Regions from separate parts of the Brucella pituitosa genome, predicted to be linked through region 1. Evidence: riboswitches for the same ligand, from Rfam matches in the RefSeq annotation. Region 1 holds a riboswitch; each other region holds the start of a gene.

Region 1 (7,320 bases):
GATGGCCCGCACAACCGCCGGCTTTTTCGCATTATTGTTTTTAAACTGCATGTTCATCGGTTTCGATCCTGATCAAAGAGCGCAAGAGACGCAGCCTTCAACCTGCGTACCTTCGAGCGCCATCTGGCGCAGGCGGATGTAATAAATCGTCTTGATGCCCTTCTTCCAGGCGTAAATCTGCGCCTTGTTGATATCGCGCGTGGTGGCGGTATCACGGAAGAAAAGCGTCAGCGACAGACCCTGATCGACATGCTGCGTTGCCGCTGCATAGGTGTCGATAATCTTTTCCGGGCCAATCTCATAGGCATCCTGATAATATTCGAGATTATCATTCGTCATGAAAGCAGCCGGGTAATAAACGCGGCCAATCTTGCCCTCTTTACGGATTTCGATCTTGGAAACAATCGGATGGATCGAAGAGGTCGAATGGTTGATGTAGGAGATCGAGCCTGTTGGCGGCACAGCCTGCAGGTTCTGATTATAAAGTCCGCCTTCCATGACGGACTTTTTCAGTTCCTGCCAGTCTTCCTGCGTCGGGATTGCAATACCGGCATTCTCGAAAATCTCGCGAACCTTCTCAGTCGCAGGCTCCCAGACCTGATCGGTATATTTGTCGAAATATTCACCTGTCGCATATTTCGATTTCTCAAAGCCCTTGAACGAGCTGCCCTGTTCGACCGCAATACGATTGGAGGCGCGCACCGCGTGATAGGCAACGGTGTAGAAGTAGACATTAGTGAAATCGACGCCCTCTTCCGAACCATAGAAGATACGTTCGCGAGCGAGATAGCCGTGCAGGTTCATCTGGCCGAGGCCGATGGCATGGCTTTCGTCATTGCCACGGGCAATCGAAGGCACCGAGCCGATATGGCTCATATCGGCAACAGCCGTCAGCGCACGGATTGAGGTCTCAATCGTCTTGCCGAAATCCGGGCTATCCATGGCTGCCGCTATATTGAGCGACCCGAGATTGCAGGAAATATCCTTGCCGAGATGCTCATAAGACAGATCATCATTGAAGATGCTGGCTTCGCTCACCTGAAGAATTTCCGAGCAGAGATTGCTCATGGTGATGCGGCCATCAATCGGATTGGCACGGTTCACCGTGTCTTCAAACATGATGTAAGGATAGCCGGACTCAAACTGGATTTCTGCCAGCACCTGGAAGAAGTCACGCGCATTGATCTTCTTCTTGCGGATACGACCGTCATCCACCATTTCGCGATATTTTTCAGTGATCGAAATCTCGGTCATCGGCACGCCATAGACGCGCTCGACGTCATAAGGCGAGAAGAGGTACATGTCCTCGTCGTTTTTGGCGAGTTCAAACGTGATGTCCGGGATCACAACGCCAAGCGACAGCGTCTTGATGCGGATTTTTTCGTCTGCATTTTCGCGCTTTGTATCGAGGAATCGCATGATGTCGGGGTGATGGGCGTGCAAATAAACCGCGCCCGCGCCCTGACGCGCACCAAGCTGGTTAGCGTAGGAGAATGAATCTTCCAGAAGCTTCATCACCGGAATGATGCCGGAAGACTGGTTCTGGATCTGCTTGATCGGCGCACCGGATTCACGAATATTGGTCAGGCTGAGCGCCACACCGCCGCCGCGCTTTGAAAGCTGGAGTGCCGAATTAATCGAGCGACCAATCGATTCCATGTTGTCTTCAACACGCAACAGGAAGCACGAGACCAGTTCGCCACGCTGCTTTTTTCCTGCATTGAGGAAGGTCGGCGTTGCCGGCTGATAACGACCTGAAATGATCTCATCGACCATTTCGCGTGCGTGCTGCTCGTTGCCACGCGCAAGCGCCAACGCCACCATGCAGACGCGATCTTCATAGCGCTCAAGATAGCGCTTACCGTCGAAGGTTTTCAGCGTATAGCTGGTGTAATATTTGAACGCACCGAGGAAGGTCGGGAAGCGAAATTTCTTGTCATAGGCATGATCGAAAAGATCGCGCACGAAATTGAAGGAATACTGATCCAGCACTTCCTGTTCGTAATAGCCTTCATCGACCAGATAATCGAGCTTCTCACGCAGATTGTGGAAGAACACCGTGTTCTGGTTGACGTGCTGCAGGAAATATTGCTGCGCCGCCTGGCGATCGCGATGCAGCTGAATCTTCCCCTCGTCATCATAGAGGTTCAGCATCGCATTGAGCGCGTGATAATCCAGCGACGTTTCCGTCAGCTTCTGCGGCTTGCTGCCCGATGCTGGCGATGACTCGTGCTTTTCCGAAGCGGCGACCGTCTCGCGCTCACGGGTCAGGGTTGTGTCTGCCGTGTCCAAAATCGTTCCATCCCGTCTTTAACATTGACAATGTCTTCATCCGTTCCCAGAAGCTCAAAACGATAGAGGTAGGGAACCTGACATTTTTCCGAAATTATTTTGCCTGCAAGGCCAAAGCCTTCGCCGAAATTGCTGTTCCCGGCGGCGATAACACCGCGAATGAGGGATCGGTTATCCGCATCATTGAGAAAGCGGATGACCGGCTTGGGAACAGCGCCTTTCGCACCCCCGCCGCCGTAGGTTGGCGTTACGAGCACAAAAGGCTCGTTGACCCGTAACAGGCCAGTATTATCTTCATAGCTTTCCAGCGGAATGCGCTTTGAACGCATGCCAAGACGCATCACAAAGCGATGCGTGTTTTCCGAACGGCTGGAAAAATAAACGATCTGGCCCATAACAAACCCCGGCAGCAGACCGGCGTTACGCCAGCGAGCTGATCATATCCGGACGGAAACCGGCCCAATGGGATTCACCGGCAACAACAACCGGCACCTGACGGTATCCGAGGCCCTGAACGAGATCATATGCATCGGCATTGGCGGAAATGTCGATGACATCATATTCAATGCCCTGACGGTCGAGCGCGCGGGTGGTTGCGGTGCACTGGACGCAGGCGGGCTTGCTATAGACGGTAACGTTCATTTTTTCCTCACTGGGGATGGAGCATTTCCAGCACCGTCGCAGAAGCATTTGGCGTTGGAGAATGCATATAGACAGACGTTTTGATCCACTGCGCCTCACACGAAAGAAGGCGCAAAAAAGCGTTCGCGCATGACGAAATGCGCGTGAAAAGCAACGAAAACTGAGAGGCACAACGAGCTTTAAGAGCGCGAAGCCTTCAAACTAGCCCGTACCGGGCGGACCGGAACTGTTTGGTCTTGAATTACTCGACATGCTTGTCACCCCGAAGCTTATGAGAGGGATATACGGGGCACCAAAAGACATGGCAGAACAATGCCACAACTTATCGCGCGCCAACCGGACACCCCGCCCGTGGACGTTCTCGTTCAAGGCAGGTCTCCTGGCTCACGGTTTAATGCTTTTTGCCCGCCTTCCCGGTTTTAGCCAGTGGCATATGGACATAAAGCTCGCCGCTTACAGTTGCGGGGGCAGCTACGGCTTAACAGCATCCATCATGGATACCACGCACCGTATTCCCATCTTCGCTTTTGATCCTCACGAATCGTAAGAACCTTGAACACAAGATATAGTATCTGAAGTTAAAAAGTCGTCAATGGATAGACGGTTCAAAAAAATTTAATCTGGCTTTTACCCCGGGCAGCCTGTGAATAGCAGGGATATGTAGCCGACTATTCCACAGGCGTGATAGGCCTGGGTCGAAAGTCGGGCTTTACGGCCTTCAATGCCATGCGATCCACCAGATGTGGTGCCAATAGTTTCAACCAGCGCCCCAAACGCATCTGACGCGTCATCAACACTTCGCGTTTGCGGTTGGTGATTCCATCCAGCATCAGCTCGACGGCCCGCTGAACAGACATCATATCGTCTTCGCGAACGCCACTCACCCCGAGAGCGCCCCCACTGGCTCCATAGCCAACCTTGCGAATGTCGGTTTTGACGACGCCCGGATAAACAATCGTCACCGAAATACCGCTTGGATCAAGCTCGGAACGCAGCGCCTCACAAAACCCTGAAAGCGCAAATTTGGTGCCGCTATAGGCTGTACGTCCCGGCACGCCAATCAGTCCGGCAACAGATGAAACTGCCACGATGCGGCCTTTGGTTTTGGCCAGATGCGGGAGTGCTGCATGGATCGGCCAGACGCTGCCCCAATAGTTGAGCTCCATCAGATCATGCATCCATTTCAAGTCTTCCGGTTTGATCTCGGAAAAATTGGCATGGGCCGACATGCCCGCATTAACGATCAGCGTATCAATCCGACCAAAAGAAGAAGCCGTTTTTTCAATGAGGCCAATACAGGCATTGCGATCCGTAACATCGGTCGGAACAACCAGAACTTTACTGCCTGACTGCTCTATTTCTGCAGCAAGCGCTTGCAACTTTTCGACGTTACGCGCCGCCAGAACCAGCGCTGCCTTGTTCCCGTCACACATGCTTATCTGGCGCGCGGTTTCGGCACCTATGCCATCGGATGCGCCTGTGATGATCGTAACTTCCATGAAGCCCTCCCTTGCTCGCATGAATGGTCATGTTTCCGAGCTTACAATTCACTTCGTCAAGCCGTCCAGTACCGAGAATTTGCTCGTGGGCATACCAGGCCTTCACAAAGCCGTGTGAGATGACAGACAAAGAGCTTAACGAAATCAATGCCCTACTGAACGACATCTCCCGGATATCAATTGAATTGATTAAAATCCCTGGTGTTCGTCGAAGGGATAAATTGACAGCCGCGCTTCATTTCCTGTATCGCTTTATTAAATCCTGAACATTGTTCAATATATTGAACAATTAAGAAGAGATCCTCCCAAGCATCTCTTCAGACGACCGATGCACCGGCTGCATCGGAAAACTGTCGGTCCGGCTTTCCTCTACGCGAAAGCCGGACCGCTTGAAACCCAGCGCCTCTGTGCCGGCGAGGAATGAGAGACCTCGGCTCTGGGGAAATTTGAATAAGGGTGGAAACAATGACTATAGGTATCAAGCCATTTTCGTTCGACACGGTCGGCTCAATGCTTGTCGAGTGGGGGGCTGCAAAGCGTCTCGGCGAAGTTCTGGGCGAACGTTTCTCAGAACGCAAAATCCTCATCGTAACCGACAAGGGCCTGCACAAGGCTGGCGTTCTCAAAGAAGCGCTCGCTTCGCTGGAAAAAGCAGGCTTCAGCATCAGCATTTTCGATGCAGTTGTTGCTGATCCGCCGGAATCAGTTCTGTTCGAATGTGTCGATCAGGCCAAGGCCGCTGGCAGCGATATCGTGCTGGGCCTTGGCGGCGGCTCTTCAATGGATATTGCAAAGCTTGCTGCGGTGCTTATCGTCTCCGAGCAGGAACTGTCTGAGCTTTATGGTATTGGCAAAGTGCAGGGCACGCGCCTGCCGTTGATCCAGATCCCGACCACTGCTGGCACCGGATCAGAAGTGACCAACATCACGATCCTGACCACCGGCGAAACCACCAAAATGGGTGTCGTCTCCCGCCAGCTTTATGCAGATTTCGTCATTCTGGATGCAGAACTGACCTGCGGCCTGCCAGCGCTTCACACGGCTGCCACCGGCATTGACGCCATGGTTCACGCGATTGAAGCCTATACCAGCCGTATCAAGAAGAACCCGCTTTCCGACGCTTTTGCGCGCGAAGCACTGAAGCTCTTGTCGGCCAATCTGGTTGCAGCTTGCGAAAACGGCAAAGACCGTCACGCCCGAGAAGCCATGCTGCTTGGCGCAAACTATGCCGGTCAGGCCTTCTCGAACTCGCCGGTTGGCGCGGTTCATGCCCTGGCCTATCCGCTTGGCGGCCATTATCATGTGCCGCATGGCCTTTCCAACGCATTGATGCTCGGACCGGTCCTACGCTTCAACATGGCGGGTGCTGCTGAGCTTTACGCAGAACTTGCCGACCTGCTTCTTGGCAAATCGGACGGCACGACAGAGGAACGTTCGGCTGCTTTCGTTGATTATATGGAAGACCTGATGAACCGCTCTGGCGCACCGCGCCGTCTGCGCGACGTTGATGTCACCGAAGAAAGCCTCGAAATATTGGCACGATATGCAATGCTTCAGACACGTCTTCTGGGTAACAACCCTGTCGATGTGACCGAAGCTGACGCGCTGGCGCTTTATCGCGAAGCATTCTGAGCACACACCCTCTTTTAAAACAGCATCCCGGACGAGTGGGCTTGATTAGCCGCTCTTCCGGAGCCCTGTTTCGTCTATTCGGAGTAAAATCTTGAGCACTGAACGCATCGACGGTCAGGAGCAGCCATATTGGCCTGCCGGACCGTTCAAAATCCGTCTGCCTTTCGTTCATTATAAATTCGAGTGGCCTGATTATTGTCAGGGCCTTCTGATGTGCGCGGTCGATCTGGCCGCTATTCCGCTGATGGCTGAATTGCTGGGCATGCCCTTTGAAGTGGCCCTAGCCGTTGTTGTTCTCAACGGCCTGTTCTACCTCACCCATCATCTGCTTGGTGACCCTGTCGTTCCGGGCTGGATTACACCCGCCGTCCCGCTCATCATGGCCTATTGCGCTACCTTCCCCGAAGGTCCGGAACGCGTCCACGCGCTTGTTTCCTTCCAGATGACCCTGGGACTATTATCAATATTGATCGGTGCCACAGGCATCGCCAATCGCGTTATTGCCGCCATTCCACAAGCGATTAAATCCGGCATTATTATCGGCGCGGGCTTTGCAGCAGTTATTTCCGTCTTCAAGATCGGCGGCAACTTCGATATTTTCCCGTTCACCATCGCGATCTCTATCGGCCTTTGCTTCTATCTGATGTTCTCACCGCAATTCGCCCGCCTGTCGCGCAAGGGTGGCATTTTCGGCCTGGTTGGAAAACTCGGCATTCTGCCGTGCATCCTGCTCGCCGTTGTCATCGCTCCACTGTTTGGCGAAGCCAAATGGCCTGAATTCCAGTGGACGATTTCGTCGCCGGATTTCGCAACACTCTGGCGCGAATACACGGTCTTTGGTCTTGGCCTGCCGCCATTGTCAATGTTCCTGACGGCTCTGCCAACGGTTCTCGCAACCTATATCGTTCTCTTTGGCGACGTACTGAAAACCAAGTCGATCCTCGGAGAAGCACAGCTTCATCGTCCAGATGAAAAGATCGATTATAATGCCAATCGCGCTCACCTTGTTTTCGGTATGCGTAACACCGGCATGTCGGTACTTGGCCCCGATGTTACCATGTGCGGACCCGTATGGGCTGCGATGCAGGTTGTCATCTGCGAACGCTTCTCCAAGGGCAAAAAGTCGATGCACTCGATCTTCGGTGGCGCTGGATCTTTCCGCTGGGGCACCAATACGGGCCTGTTCCTGATGCCAATCGTGACGCTCGTGCAGCCGATCCTCGGTGTGGCACTCACCCTGACATTGCTCATTCAA
Region 2 (7,320 bases), 850 kb from region 1:
GTTTGGAGAATTGACGTTCTGCCGAATAGGAAAGGAAACTCGACACGTCTGCGCCGCCTGCAGGCATAGCACCAATCGGAAAGCCAATTGCCGTTCCGCGCAGCCATGGCATCCATGAGCGCTTCCAGTCGTTCCTGGTCATCCAGACAGAGCCTTTGACGGCGATGACTTCATCGTCGGGGCTCAATTTCTTGGAAACCACGGCCAAAGTCTCACCAATGGCAAACAGTGCCACTGCAAGCGTGGTAACATTGATGCCGTCAAGAAGGTTCGGTGTGCCCATGACCAGACGTGCCTGTCCGGTCAGCTGATCGATGCCAATCAGGCCAAGCGTCAAGCCTATGAAAAGCGAGGTGAGGCCGCGCAATGTGGAATCGCCAAATGCTGCCGAAACTGTCATGAACGCGAGCAGCATCAACGCGAAATACTCGGATGGACCGAAGGAGAGGGCAAATTTCACCACCCACGGGGCCACGAATGCCAGTGCCAGAGTGGCGATAAGTCCTGCAATAAAGGAACCGATGGCGGCGGTTGCAAGTGCTGGCCCGCCGCGCCCCGCTCGCGCCATTTTGTTGCCCTCCAACGCCGTGACGATGGAAGCACTTTCTCCGGGCGTGTTGAGCAGGATCGACGTGGTTGAACCGCCATACATACCACCGTAGTAAATACCGGCAAACATGATGAGCGATCCGGCAGGATCAAGTTTATAAGTGACAGGTAGAAGCAATGCCACAGTCAGCGCCGGGCCGATGCCCGGCAGTACGCCAACAGCCGTACCAAGTGTGACGCCAATCAGCGCATAAATAAGGTTTGCCGGTTCAAGCGCCACCAGAAGTCCGTTGGCGAGAAGAGTGACAGTATCCATTGTTGTCTCGCTCTAAACCAGATGCTCAAGCCAGCCTGATGGCAGCGAAAGCTGCAGGCCGCGCGCAAAAATGAACCAGATGACGAATGCAAAGACGATGCCGACAGGCACGCTGATCCAGAACTTGCGATAACCAAATCCGCGCGCCGTTGCCGCAAAGAGTAGCCCCGTTGCGATGGAAAATCCCAAAGTTTTCATCGTCAGCATCTGAATAACCAAGCCACCGACGATCCAGGCCATAGGCGCGATTTCCTGATGTTCGCGCTCTGGAAAGTCGCCTTTAATAGCACTGATCACCGTCCATATAGACAGGATGAACAACCCGGCGGCAATGATATAGGGCACAGTTTTTGGCCCAACTGGCGAATAGGAAAGAACGTTGTTGCCATAGGCGGTTGACCAGGCAATCGCGATAGCGACCGCTCCCAGAATGAAGGCGATCACAAGAGCTGCATAATCCGGCGCCGTTCCAGTGGAACGGCGCTCTGCCTGCTGTTCAGATCCTGTCATTTGACGAGGCCGATTTCCTTGAGGATGGTTTCAGTGGACGCCACGTCTTTGGCGAGCTGTTCCTTGAACGCATCGCCTGCCAGATAGGTGTCGGCCCAGCCTTTATCCTTAAGTGCCTTCTGCCAGGATTCCGATTTCACCATCTTCTCAACATCGGCATTGATGACGGCTACTTGTTCCGCAGTAATATCGGGCGCAGCGCCAATCATACGCCAGTTCTGGATTGAAACATCAACGCCGCTTTCCTTGAACGTCGGAGCATCGATGCCTTCAATGCGTTCGTCACTGGAGATGCCGATGATGCGCAGCGTGCCAGCCTTGATCTGCGGATCAAATTCACCGTAGCCGGAAATACCCACAGTCACCTGATTGCCAAGAATTGCTGCAAGTGCCTCACCGCCACCGGAAAAGGCGATGTAATTGACTTTGGTCGGGTCAACGCCAACGGCTTTGGCGAAAAGGCCGGCCGTAATGTGGTCCGTGCCGCCAGCAGAACCGCCGCCCCACGAGACAGAACCTGGGTCGGCTTTCAGTTTGGTGACGAGATCACCAAGATTTTGAATGTCGGATGATGCTGGAACGACGATAGCTTCATATTCGCCGGTGAGGCGAGCAATTGGCGTGATCGCGTCAAGATTTACCGGCGAATTGTTGGTCAGGATCGCGCCGACCATAACATAGCCGCCAACGATGAGCTGGCTCGGATCGCCTTTATTCTGATTGACGAACTGCGCGAGGCCAATGGTGCCACCTGCGCCCGGAACGTTGATAACCTGAACGCTGCCGGAAATCTTTTCATCCTGAAGCACGCTCTGCATGGTGCGTGCTGTCTGATCCCAGCCACCACCCGGTGCTGCTGGTGCCAGTACTTTATAATCTTCAGCCGAAGCCGCGCCTGTCATTGCAAGCGCTGCCACAGACGAAATGGCCAGAATCCATTTACGCATAAATCCTCCCTGAATGCACTTTGCGTGCAATTTTCTGCTGTCTTTTGACAGCCCTCCTCAAAACCCTCTGCTTCCCAGTCAGAGACTCCTGATCTGGAGACTACAGCAGAGAATTGCAATATACCAGCAAGCAATGCCGCTCGTTTTACTTGCAAGATCGTATTAGCAAAAAGTCTTATGTGGCGCTTTTATATAGCCGAATAAGCGTCCGGCTTCGCTTGACGTGTCCAAAGGTGCGATGTAATAAAGTTACGACGGTTCCCCCGACCGAGAGTGAAGGGGATTAATAGGGAACACGGTGAGGACGACCCAAAAGGGGCCGAAACCGTGGCTGCCCCCGCAACTGTAAGCGGATTGCCGTTCATCCTTGTGATGCCTCAAAAGCGTCATGTCACTGGGCTTGTTACAAACAGCTCGGGAAGGCAGATGAACAGCGAATATCTGCGAGCCAGGAGACCTGCCGTCTAACGTAGTCCATTGTCACGGGCGGGGATGCCCGGAGCAGGAGTTGGTTATGACAGCTTTAAACGTCGCAAGACGTCGTCTCCCATTGTCATTCATATCCCCGGATATGTCCGTTCTCTTTAAGCGCCGGATCGCTTCCGCCGTTTGATGCGGCTTTTTCTCATATCATTTCGGGGATTTAGATGAAAATTTCAGGCCAAGTGCCATTTAGCGCACTTCTGGGCGCAGTCGCTCTTTTCGCAACCGGTTTCGCGGCGCAGGCAGCAGAAACCCAATATCCGCTGACGCTGAAAAACTGCGGTCGCGATGTAACCTTCAAACACGCGCCGGAGCGGGCAGTCGCCGTTGGTCAGAGCAGCACGGAGATCCTCTACAGCCTTGGCCTCGGCGACAAGGTTGTGGGTACGGCTGTTTGGTTCGGCCCGGTCCTCAAAGGCTTTGAGGAGGTGAATGCCAAGGTAAAGCGCCTGGCTGATAACGATCCGAGTTTTGAAAGCGTACTTACGCAAAAGCCAGACATTGTTACGGCGGATTTCCAGTGGCATGTCGGGCCGATGGGCATTGTGGCCAAACCGGAACAATTCGAAGAATTGGGTATTCCTGCCTACACATCGCCTTCCGATTGCGTCGGCAAAGATAATTCTGGTGGCGGCGATGGTGTTCGCACAGCGCCATTCACGATGAATATCGTCTATCAGGAAATCGGCGAACTGGCTCAGATATTCAATGTACAGGATCGCGGTGAAAAGCTGATCGCAGAGCTCAAGGCACGTGAAGATGCAGCCCGCAAAAAGATCGGTTCCGCAGATGGAAAGCTTTCGGCTGTTGCCTGGTTCTCCAGCACACAGGTTGATGCTGATCCTTATGTTGCTGGTAAGTTCGGCGCTCCTGCCTACATCCTTTCTGCGCTCGGCATCAGGAATGTGATTGAGAGTGAAGAAGAATGGCCAGCGGTGGGTTGGGAAACAATCGCCAAGGCGGGCCCATCGATGATCGTTGCAGCGAAGCTTGATCGTCGTCGTTATCCTGCCGATGACATTGCGGTCAAACATCAGTTTCTCAAGACCGATCCTGTGACGAAATTAATGCCTGCTGTTGAAGGTGGATATGTTTTCGATATCGATGCACAGTCGATGAGCACGTCGTTGCGAGTGATCGAGGGCATTGAAACGCTGGCTGCCGATATTGCCGGTTCGGATCTGAATAAGTGATGTCAAAGGCAGCCATAGCAGGCATTTCACTGAAAACCACGATGAGTTCCCGGGTGCTTTTGGGAGTACTTGCGCTCGTCCTGCTCTTCGTTGCTTTGTGGCTGGGTGCTGCCATTGGTGAAACTGCCATACCTCTGGACGTGGTGGCGAAGACCATCGCCAACCGCGTCTGGAATGCCGGCTATCCTATCGCGCCGATTGATGAAGGCATCGTTTGGAGCTATCGGCTGAGCCGGGCTGTTGTCGCAGCTTGCTGCGGTGCGGCGCTGGCCTTGTCGGGCGTGGTTCTGCAATCGCTTCTCCGCAATTCGCTGGCCGATCCCTATATTCTGGGTATTTCTGCCGGGGCTTCTACCGGGGCAGTGAGCGTTGCTATTCTCGGAATTGGTGCAGGTGTGCTCTCGCTGTCAGTGGGAGCGTTTATCGGTGCGATTGTGGCTTTTGTTCTCGTTTCCCTGCTCGCATTGCGGGCAGGGCGCGGTAACAGTGCGATCATTCTGGCCGGCATTGCTGGTTCGCAGCTTTTTAACGCGTTGACATCTCTCATTGTCACGAAGGCAGCAAATGCCGAACAGGCGCGCGGGATTATGTTCTGGTTGTTGGGCAATCTTTCAGGTGTCCGCTGGCCGGACGTTGCGCTCGCCTTGCCCGCCTGTGTGGTGGGGCTTCTTATCTGTCTTTGGCATGCCCGTGCGTTAGATGCTTTCACTTTCGGTTCGGAATCTGCTGCATCGCTTGGTATTCCGGTGCGGCGCGTTTATGCCGTTTTGATTGGTGTGAGCGCCATGATGACGGCCGTGATGGTGTCGATTGTCGGTTCCATCGGCTTCATTGGTCTGGTTATTCCTCATGCTGCGCGCATGCTGGTCGGTGTACGTCACGGCAGGTTGTTGCCTGCGGCGGCGCTCATCGGTGCAATCTTTATGATCCTGGCCGATATTGTGTCTCGCATTATTATTCCCGGTCAGGTTTTGCCTATCGGAGTCATTACGGCATTGGTCGGTGCCCCGGCATTTGCGCTGCTGCTTGGACAGAGAAGGGCACAATCATGATGCTCTCTACAAACAACGTCAGTTGGTCAGCAGGAGGCGTTGATATCCTGCGTAGCGTTTCGCTCGATGTGAAAGAGGGAGAATTCCTCGGTATCATCGGGCCAAATGGCTCAGGCAAAACAAGTTTTCTGTCTCTGCTTTCAGGTGTACGACGCAGTCGTTCGGGAGAAGTAAAACTTTGCGGTAAGCCGATCCAAAAATTTAATCGGCGCGAGATTGCGCGCAAACTGGCACTTGTTGAACAACAGGCGGGCACAACAGAGCGCATCACCGCAAGGCAGGCGGTGGAGTTGGGGCGCACGCCATATCTTGGCGCTCTGTCTCCCTGGTCAGAGCAGGACGATGCCGTTGTCGATCGGGCGCTGGCCAATGTTGATATGGCACATCTGGCAGGTCGTTATTGGCACACGCTCTCAGGCGGGGAGCGCCAACGTGTGCATATTGCCCGTGCTTTAGCACAGGACCCGCAGATACTGCTTCTGGATGAGCCGACAAATCATCTCGATATCGGTCATCAAATCGGATTGCTCGATCTTGTCAGGCGTCAGAAATTGACCGTCGTCGCCGCACTGCATGACCTGAACCATGCGGCCATGTTCTGCGATCGTATCGCAATCATGAACAAAGGACAGATTGTAGAATTAGGGACACCGCGCGAGGTTTTACGAGCCGAATGTATTCGCAGTGTTTTCGGTGTTGAGGTGGATGTCGAATATCACGGTGTGCATGGATGTCATATTCGTTACCGTGTACCAGGTTATGCGGCTCTGGAGCTGAAGCAATCAGCATAACGACCAGGAAATCATTTATTCGGTTTTGTTAATATTCATTGAATATGATCGAAATAAATATGAATTTATAAGGCAAATGCTAATATATGGAATGGTTGTTTTCTACTAAGTTTGTGAAAAATTTCACTTTTTGCTTAAGTTTATCACGGCGATGTGAGTGTTTTTGTTGACAAACTGTTTCCATTTGATTGACGGTTTGTTTATATGGCCGCATGTCGCATTTGGAAAGGCGCTCTCTCGATTGTTGAAGGTTGAGGTCGCATTGCCGGAGTGATCGATGCAATCATATTGCGGATGTGTCGTTATTTCGGGTTCCGGATGTGTGAACCTAAATCGGTTTCCATGGGTGATTTTGTGGAGCGGTGGTGGTTCGGATTTGAACAAGGTATAGATATTGGCATGCCTGTCCTGCAGGGCAGAACCAAAAACGGGCATGTGGCTAATTTAATTTTTCAAATGAATTAGTGTAAGCATTATTCAGCGGCGACCATCTTTTTCGGGTGGTCGCCGTACTTTATTCAAGGGTGCTGTGCACCCGTGACGGTCAAATAGACCGCATAGAGTGATCTCGTTGCCGCAATGAAAAGACGGTTGCGGCGAGGGCCACCAAAGGTCACATTTGCCACCGTTTGCGGTGTCTTAATCTTGCCGAGAAGTTCACCCTGCGGTGAGAAACAATGTACGCCATCGCCAGCACTGGTCCACAAATTACCTTCGGTATCAAAACGGAATCCGTCCGGCAGGCCATTATCGATGGTGCAGAAAATCTTACCGCCGCTTACGCGCTTGCCGTCGTCTGTGACATCAAAGACCCGGATATGACGTGGCGCTTGTTCGTCGTGGCTATAAGCGCTGTCGGCAACAAAGAGCTTGGTTTCATCCGGTGAAAAGGCGAGGCCGTTTGGCTGCACAAAGTCCGTGACAACCGCTGTAAGTTCACCACTTCTCGGTTCAAGTCGATAGACATTGCGGGTTGGTTGTTCAGGGTCGGCCTTGTAGCCTTCATAATCCGCAATGATGCCGTAGGTTGGATCAGTGAACCAGATGGTGCCATCGGAGCGCACAATGACATCATTCGGCGCGTTGAGTTTTTTGCCCTGATAGCTGTCCGCAAGCACTGTGATACTGCCGTCGAGTTCCGTGCGAGTGACCCGGCGTCCGCCGTGTTCACAGGAAACAAGTCGTCCTTCGCGGTCACGCGTATTGCCATTGGCAAAATTTGAAGGCTGCCGAAAGACAGAAACGCCGCCTTCCGGCACCCAGCGCAAAATACGCTGGTTTGGAATGTCACTCCAAAGCAGGCAGTTCAGATCGCCAAACCAGACCGGGCCTTCGGCCCAGCGACAGTCACTGTAAAGTTCATCGAGACCGGCGCTCGATACAATCATCTGCTTGAAGCGTTCGTCGTGAATTTCGTAAATCGAATGATTTTGAGACAAGGAAATTACTCCGGGGATACTGTTTAACGCTCGGATCTGC
Region 3 (7,320 bases), 250 kb from region 1:
ACCGTGCCGAAGACGAGAAAGTCGTTTGCACCCTGCGCCTTGCCGCGTTCTTCTGGCGTATGGCATTCGGCAACCATAGCGGTCGCACCAATGAAGCCAAAATTCCAGCCGATGCCGAGCAGGATCAGCGAAATCCAAAAATGCGTGAGATCAAGCCCCGATAATGCAACAATTGCCGATAGAGCGATGATCAGCAAGCCAACAGCTGTTACACGTTCCTTGCCAAAGCGGGTAATCAGCAATCCTGTGAAGAAGCTTGGCCCGAACATAGCTAGCACATGCCACTGAATACCCAGCGCTGCGTGATTGACGGAATGACCGTGGCCAACCATGGCAATCGGCGCTGCGGTCATCACGAAGGTCATCAGGCCATAGGAGACGACACCAGAAGCCACCGCCAGCATGTAACGCGGGCTTAGCAAGATCTCCTTGAGCGGGCGTCCGTTGCTTCCGCTATTGGCAGATTTTGCGGCTTTGGGTGAGCGCAAAAGCATCAAGACAGGTATTGCCATCAGCGCGAGAGCGGCCTGACTCAGAAAGCTGCCAGCATAGGGCGTGTTGGGCAGTGCATCCCGCGTCCAGATGACAAGTTGCGGGCCGATGATGGCTGCGATCAGACCGCCGACCATAACCCAGGAAATGGCGCGGGCCCTGAGCGGTCCTGTTGCGGCATCAGTTGCAGCAAAGCGATAGCTCTGCACATAAGCGGCATAAAAGCCCGCGATGAAAGTGCCGAAGCAGAAAATGATAAAGGACGCCGAGAAGATGCCGAAAGCGGCGACCAGACCGGCCGTCATGCCAAAGCCAGCGCCGAGCAGATAGCCATTGCGACGTCCGAAGGATCGCATGATAAACGCCGCGGGCAGAGTTCCCAGCGCCAGACCAAGATTGAACAGGCTGACAGGAAGTGTGACCAGTGCCGGATCAGAAGAAAGCTGCTGCCCGACCAATCCACCCAGCGAAATGATGATCGGTGGGCTTGCTGCACCCAGAGCCTGTGCCGCAGTCAGCACGAGTATATTGCGTCTGGCGATTGTCTGGTCGGTCATGTCTGCACTTCTTCAAAGTTGCCTTGATAATCGTGCCGGGCCTATTCAGCTGGCACCTGGAAATGTGTGCAAATCACCGCCATCACCTGCCGCGCTATATCGCTTTCAACGCGATACCAGATCGTTTGCCCGTCGCGACGCCCGGCAATGATGCCATCACGTCGCAGCAAAGCCAGATGCTGCGAGACCGTGGAGGCACGCAAGCCGATCAGTTCGGCAAGCTGCCCCACTGACTTCTCACCACCATGCAACCGGCAGAGGATCATGAGCCGGTGATTGTTGGCGATTGCCTTGAGGAATTCACTTGCCTCGTCGGCCGCAAGATGGGTTTTTACGCCGGGGTCGATTGGGTTAGGCTTATTCATGTCTTCGTATCTACGAAACTATGAAGATATAGTCAATCTTACTGAAAAGCGGGTATCAGGAAATTTCATTCCGATTTCCGTTTCAAACTGTAAGCGGTGGTGAAAGCGCTTCTGTCTGCAGCAATGATATTGTAGCGTTGACGCCTTGCTGTTTTTGGGTCGCGCTATTTTTTGGGTTGGAGTCGTCGTGCGTATATCGGTCTTGTGGGTTGTGTTTGGAGTTTTATTGTCTGGTCAGGCACATGCGGAAGATGACTGGAAAGCCGTCGAAGTTATAAAACCCTATGCAATTACTGGCCGCACCGGCGCTGAGCTTTATGAATCCATCGGCGAGCGCGGCCCTAAAGCCGGCAAATCCCGCGTGATCGCGCACACGACCTTTGTGTTGACCTGGGACCGCAAGTTCGACAATTCCAACAATGGCTGCACAATTGTTTCGGCCAAGCCCAAGCTGAAAATCACCTATACGCTGCCCAAGCCTTCACAGAAGCTGTCCTCTCCGGTGAGAGAGAACTGGGAACGCTTCTATGATGGCATCTACAAGCACGAGCTTGTTCATGGCGACACCGCCAAGGACATGACGCGTGAAATCGTCCGCACAACGGTTGGGCTTTCGATCCCGAATGATCCAAAGTGCCAGAAAATGCGCCGGGAACTGATCAATCGCATTACTGCGCTGGTCGAGGTTCAGCGCCAGCAAGGCCGTGATTTCGACCGTGTTGAAATGGGGTCCGGCGGCAATGTCGAGCAGCTCATTCTGGCGTTGGTGAATGGAGGCTAGAATTTCCAGCAAAAGTGCGTGAGCCTTTTGCGTCGGATAATGCGTTATGAAAAAGATAGAGCGGTTCCCAATTGGAGCCGCTCTGGCCCGTGCCAGCAATCCGGCATGGGCTTTTGTGTTTAAATGAGTTCGGCGCGTAGCGCTTTCGCTGCCGCCACCATGTTGACGAGGGCAGGGCGCACCTCGTCCCATTTGCGGGTTTTCAAACCGCAATCGGGATTGACCCAGAGCTGTCCATCGGAAAGCTGTTTGCGGGCAAGCGCCAGCAGGTCAGTCATTTCACTGACTTCCGGCACGCGTGGTGAGTGGATGTCATAAACGCCCGGTCCGATATCATTCGGATATTTGAACGACTTGAACGCATCGAGAAGCTCCATGCGTGAGCGTGAGGTTTCAATCGAAATCACGTCGGCATCCATATGAGCAATGGCGTCGATGATGTCATTGAACTCCGAATAGCACATATGGGTGTGGATCTGTGTTTGGTCGGCTACACCGCTTGAACACAGACGGAAGCTTTCGACAGCCCAATCGAGGTAGGTCGACCAGTCAGCGCGACGCAGCGGCAAGCCTTCGCGCAAGGCGGCCTCGTCGATCTGGATCATGATTGCACCGGCACCTTCCAGATCGCTCACTTCGTCACGGATGGCGAGCGCGATCTGTCGGCAGGTTGCGGCGCGCGGAATGTCATCACGAACAAACGACCAGTTGAGGATCGTCACAGGCCCGGTCAACATGCCCTTCATAGGCTTATCCGTCAGTGACTGCGCGTATTTCCACCAGGCAACCGTCATCGGCTCAGGACGGGAAACGTCACCGAAAATGATCGGAGGGCGGACATAGCGCGAGCCATAACTCTGCACCCAGGCGTATTTTGTGAAAGAGAAGCCCGAGAGCTGCTCGCCAAAATACTGAACCATGTCGTTACGCTCGAACTCGCCATGCACCAGTACATCGAGGCCGATTTCTTCCTGCCAGCGAATAGCGGCTTCAGTTTCGCGCTGGATGAAGCTCTCATATTGCGCATCGGTGATCTCACCTTTGTTGACCGCTGCGCGTGCTTTGCGCACTTCAGGGGTCTGCGGAAAAGATCCGATTGTCGTGGTGGGGAAAGCGGGCAAGCCGAGCTTGTCGCTTTGAATTTTGCGTCGCTCGGTGAACACGCTGTTGCGCTTCTTTTGAGCTTCCGTGACAGCGGCAACGCGCTGTTCAACAGCCGGACTGTGGACCTTTGGCGATGTGCGGCGGGCTGCAATGGCCTCACTTGCGGCTTTCAGTTCTGAAAGAACCGTGCTTTTGCCTGACGAAAGCGCACGTCCGAGGATAGCAATCTCATCGATCTTTTGTGCTGCAAAAGCGAGCCAGTTTTTAAGTTCTGCATCGAGCCCGGTTTCCAGTTCAAGATCAATCGGTACATGCAGGAGCGAGCAGGATGGGGCAATTTCGATGCGTTCCAGCCCGCGCTTTTCAACGATGGGCTGAATGCGGTCGATGATGGCATTGAGATCGGCGCGCCAGATATTGCGGCCATCAATTACACCGAGAGAAAGATGCTGATCGGGGCGTGCTTTCGCTACAATGTCGTTAAGCTGATCTGCGCCGCGTACCAGATCGACGTGAAGACCCGCGACCGGCAAAGCCAATGCAGTGTCGAGATTGTGGCCCAGCTCACCGAAATAGGTAGCAAGCAGGATTTTCGCGTCGGAAGCAGTGGCAAGACGCTGGTAAGCAAGTTCAAATGCAGCTTGTTCATTTGGGATGAGATCGAGAGCCAGCGCTGGTTCGTCAATCTGCACCCAGTCGGCACCGGCATTTGCAAGTTCACGCAGCAACTCTTCATAAACAGGCAGCAGCTTTGGCAGCAAGGCTACAGGATTGAAGCCTTCAGCGGTGGATTTAGCCAGCTTCAGGAATGTAACCGGGCCAAGAATAACTGGACGTGTGTGGATACCCAGTGCCTTGGCTTCGAGGAAGTGTTCGACCGGCTTGCGGGACGAAAGCCTGAACTCCTGATCATCGGTGAGTTCTGGCACCATATAGTGATAATTGGTGTCGAACCACTTGGTCATTTCAAGCGCAGTCACACCATGACCATGCCCATGTTCTTGATTGCCACAACCGCAATTGTTGCTTGTTTTGCCTTCGCTGCCACGCGCCATGGCGAAATAAGTCTGGAGCGATACGTCGCCGCTTGACCAGCCGTAACGGGCAGGGATGGCGCCGACCATTACAGCCGTATCAAGCACATGATCGTAAAGAGAGAAGTCGTTTGATGGAATTTTCGTGATGCCGTGATCGCGCTGTTCGGCCCAATTGGCCGCGCGCAAAGCGCTGGCAATAGTGAGCAGTTCTGCTTCAGACGATTTACCTGCCCAGAAAGCTTCGAGTGCAAATTTCAGTTCGCGATGACGGCCGATGCGCGGTACACCAAGGGTGGCGGTAGCGACGGTGGTTTGTGACATGGCTATATATACCCCGATATAGATGGGGGCGCGGGTTCACAGACGTGCGCGAAAAGGCTGCTTCTGGCAACCAGACCTGCAACACTCCGGGACACCCCGCCCGTGGACGTTGTTTTGTCATGGCAGGTCTCCTGGCTCGCGGGTCAGCGCCTCGATCCGCCTTCCCGGAATGTTTCGTTCCAGTGGCATGATGGATCAAGGCTCGCCGCTTACAGTTGCGGGGGCAGCACCGGTTTTGTCTTCAACGCACCGGTTTCCCTCTTAGCTTTCATCTGAAGTCTGACGAAAGAACCATAACGCCGCTCAGTCTGCCGGAAGCTTCACTGCTTGTCAATATTATATAAAGAAATGTTTATGTGTTTATGTCTAGAAAATGCCCGCACTTATTGCTTAGCCGAAAGTACTAAGTGCTCAGAACGAAGATCGGATGGCTTGTGTGAGAGAAATTGAATAAAAACAGATAATTAAGGGATCAGCGCGTAATCTTCGTGAGCGTGGGAAATATCAATTGATATGGCCCTGCGCGGGGACTCGTGCTAACGGTGCCACTATTGGGCTGGTTATATGGTCGGATATCTGAGCTAGATATCTGATTTCACTGATTAAAAAAGAGTTGGGTTTAGCCGAATCCTCAACGGCGATTATTCGCATTTTCGCCTTGAGGGGGCAGGATATGTTCGTATGAGTTTCAGATATCCCTGGCAGAGGCTGGCTTTGTTACCGCGTATTGGTAAGCAGATCATACTGCTGCTGAGCGACTGCCTGTTGTTGCTGCTCAGCGCCTATCTCGCCTTTGTCATGCGGCTTGGCTTTGTTTTTGTCCCGACGCAGACGCAGATTTTCCTGATCGCCATCGCTCCGGCTCTCGCAATCCCCGTCTTTATTCGTTTTGGTCTTTATCGGGCAATTATTCGCTATCTGGCCGAGCGAGCCATCTGGCCAATCTTTCAGGCGACCGCTATTGCAGCCCTATTCTGGGTGGCGCTGGTCTTTCTTATGGAATCATACGGCGGTGCTGGTTTGCCGCGTTCGGTTCCTCTTCTCTACTGGCTTTTGAGTACGGTGCTTATCTCTGCCAGCCGCTTTGGTGCGAAATGGCTGCTGCGCAGTGCTGAATCCAATAAGACCTATTCGAGCACAGCCCTCATCATTGGTGTTGGTGAGCCAGGACGTCAGCTGGCAACCGCACTTCGCAGCCACAGTGATACACATGTGGTCGGTTTCGTTGATCCAACTGGCCAGCTTGGCGGCATGGATATCATTGGTCTCCGGGTCTATGACATTGCAGCGATCCCGCGTTTGATCGAGAATTTTGGCGTTCGTCAGGTTGTCATATCCGAACCGGAAATCGATCAGAAGCAGCGGCAGGAACTTGCACGTCTGCTCGGGCGTCTGCCGGTTAGCACCCGCATTCTGCCGCCTATTGCTGATCTGACGGCTGGCAAATATCTTGTCAGTGCTCTGCGCAATGTCGAGATTGACGATTTGCTTGGGCGTTCGCCTGTGCCGCCAGATGTCGATTTGCTCCGCGAAGTTGTTGAAGGGCGACGCATTATGGTTACGGGCGCTGGCGGGTCGATTGGCAGCCAGCTCTGCCGCACGATTGCGCAGTGGAACCCAAGCTGCATCGTGCTTTTTGAATCGAGCGAATTCGCGCTTTATCAGATCGAGCGACAGTTACGGCAGATTGCGCAATGCGATGTCATTCCGGTGCTTGGCACGGTGGCTCATCGGCAATGTGTTGAAAAAGCTATCCGCGCCCACACCGTTGACACGGTTTATCATTGCGCAGCTTATAAGCATGTGCCGCTTGTCGAAAAGAACCCGCTTGTCGGTATCTATAACAACGTGTTCGGCACGCTGAACGTGGCTGCCGCAGCTTTTGCGACCGATGTCGAACGGATGGTGCTGATTTCATCCGACAAGGCCGTGAGGCCAACAAATGTTATGGGCGCAACAAAGCGTTGGGCCGAACTTGTCGTTTATTACTACGGGACACTCGCCGAAAAGGCGGGTCATCATAAATCGTTCTATTCCGTCCGCTTCGGCAATGTTCTGGGCTCTAACGGTTCAGTGGTTCCGCTTTTCCGCGAACAGATCGCCAATGGTGGACCCGTCACGCTCACGCACGAAGACATGACGCGTTATTTCATGTCGATCAAGGAAGCGGCCGAGCTCATCGTGCAGTCCGGCGCGATTGCCAAATCCGGTGATACCGTGCTTCTTGAGATGGGCGATCCAGTCAAAGTTCGAGATTTGGCCGAGAACATGATCCTGCTTGCTGGATTGACTGTACGCAACGCAGAGAATCCTGATGGAGACATTGCCATTGAGGTGACGGGTATTCGCGAAGGCGAGAAGATGTATGAAGAGCTTTTCTACGATCCTTCTCAAGCTCAGACGACGCGCCACCCCAAAATTATGCGTGCACCAAAGGGTCAGAAGGTTGCTGTGGACGTCCCTAAAAGCCTTGATACTCTTCGGGCTGCGATGGAGACAGAAGATGCCAACGCTGCCCGCAAGGTTCTGTTTGACGTCATAACTTCCTGAAGCGTCCGCGAAAATCGAGCAGCAGCAAAAGCACTGCGACCGCGGCGGTGAGCACGAATATAATCTGCGAAAGCATATGGTCGAAAACCATAATTGCAGCCGCACATGTTATC

What was found. A riboswitch is a leader RNA that binds a small molecule or an ion and turns the genes downstream of it on or off. The one in region 1 is predicted to bind cobalamin.
Positions count from the first base shown of each region.
Region 2: another riboswitch for cobalamin. It lies ahead of ACSME1_RS18305 (ABC transporter substrate-binding protein); the one in region 1 lies ahead of nrdH (glutaredoxin-like protein NrdH).
Region 3: another riboswitch for cobalamin. It lies ahead of metE (5-methyltetrahydropteroyltriglutamate--homocysteine S-methyltransferase); the one in region 1 lies ahead of nrdH (glutaredoxin-like protein NrdH).

Region 1 is NZ_OZ264093.1:640,604-647,923, reverse strand. It holds gene nrdF (class 1b ribonucleoside-diphosphate reductase subunit beta) at 1-57, opposite strand, end outside; gene nrdE (class 1b ribonucleoside-diphosphate reductase subunit alpha) at 73-2,193, opposite strand; gene nrdI (class Ib ribonucleoside-diphosphate reductase assembly flavoprotein NrdI) at 2,268-2,687, opposite strand; gene nrdH (glutaredoxin-like protein NrdH) at 2,713-2,934, opposite strand; cobalamin riboswitch at 3,287-3,504, opposite strand; gene ACSME1_RS14210 (SDR family oxidoreductase) at 3,603-4,433, opposite strand; gene ACSME1_RS14205 (iron-containing alcohol dehydrogenase) at 4,899-6,065, shown strand; gene ACSME1_RS14200 (hypothetical protein) at 6,157-7,320, shown strand, end outside.
Region 2 is NZ_OZ264093.1:1,514,086-1,521,405, reverse strand. It holds gene ACSME1_RS18320 (tripartite tricarboxylate transporter permease) at 1-865, opposite strand, end outside; gene ACSME1_RS18315 (tripartite tricarboxylate transporter TctB family protein) at 878-1,375, opposite strand; gene ACSME1_RS18310 (Bug family tripartite tricarboxylate transporter substrate binding protein) at 1,372-2,322, opposite strand; cobalamin riboswitch at 2,561-2,801, shown strand; gene ACSME1_RS18305 (ABC transporter substrate-binding protein) at 2,970-3,998, shown strand; gene ACSME1_RS18300 (FecCD family ABC transporter permease) at 4,040-5,050, shown strand; gene ACSME1_RS18295 (ABC transporter ATP-binding protein) at 5,047-5,841, shown strand; gene ACSME1_RS18290 (SMP-30/gluconolactonase/LRE family protein) at 6,360-7,229, opposite strand; gene ACSME1_RS18285 (ABC transporter permease) at 7,304-7,320, opposite strand, start outside.
Region 3 is NZ_OZ264093.1:392,056-399,375, reverse strand. It holds gene ACSME1_RS13120 (MFS transporter) at 1-1,049, opposite strand, end outside; gene ACSME1_RS13115 (ArsR/SmtB family transcription factor) at 1,091-1,414, opposite strand; gene ACSME1_RS13110 (DUF922 domain-containing Zn-dependent protease) at 1,608-2,195, shown strand; gene metE (5-methyltetrahydropteroyltriglutamate--homocysteine S-methyltransferase) at 2,315-4,657, opposite strand; cobalamin riboswitch at 4,762-4,968, opposite strand; gene ACSME1_RS13100 (polysaccharide biosynthesis protein) at 5,339-7,207, shown strand; gene ACSME1_RS13095 (glycoside hydrolase) at 7,194-7,320, opposite strand, start outside.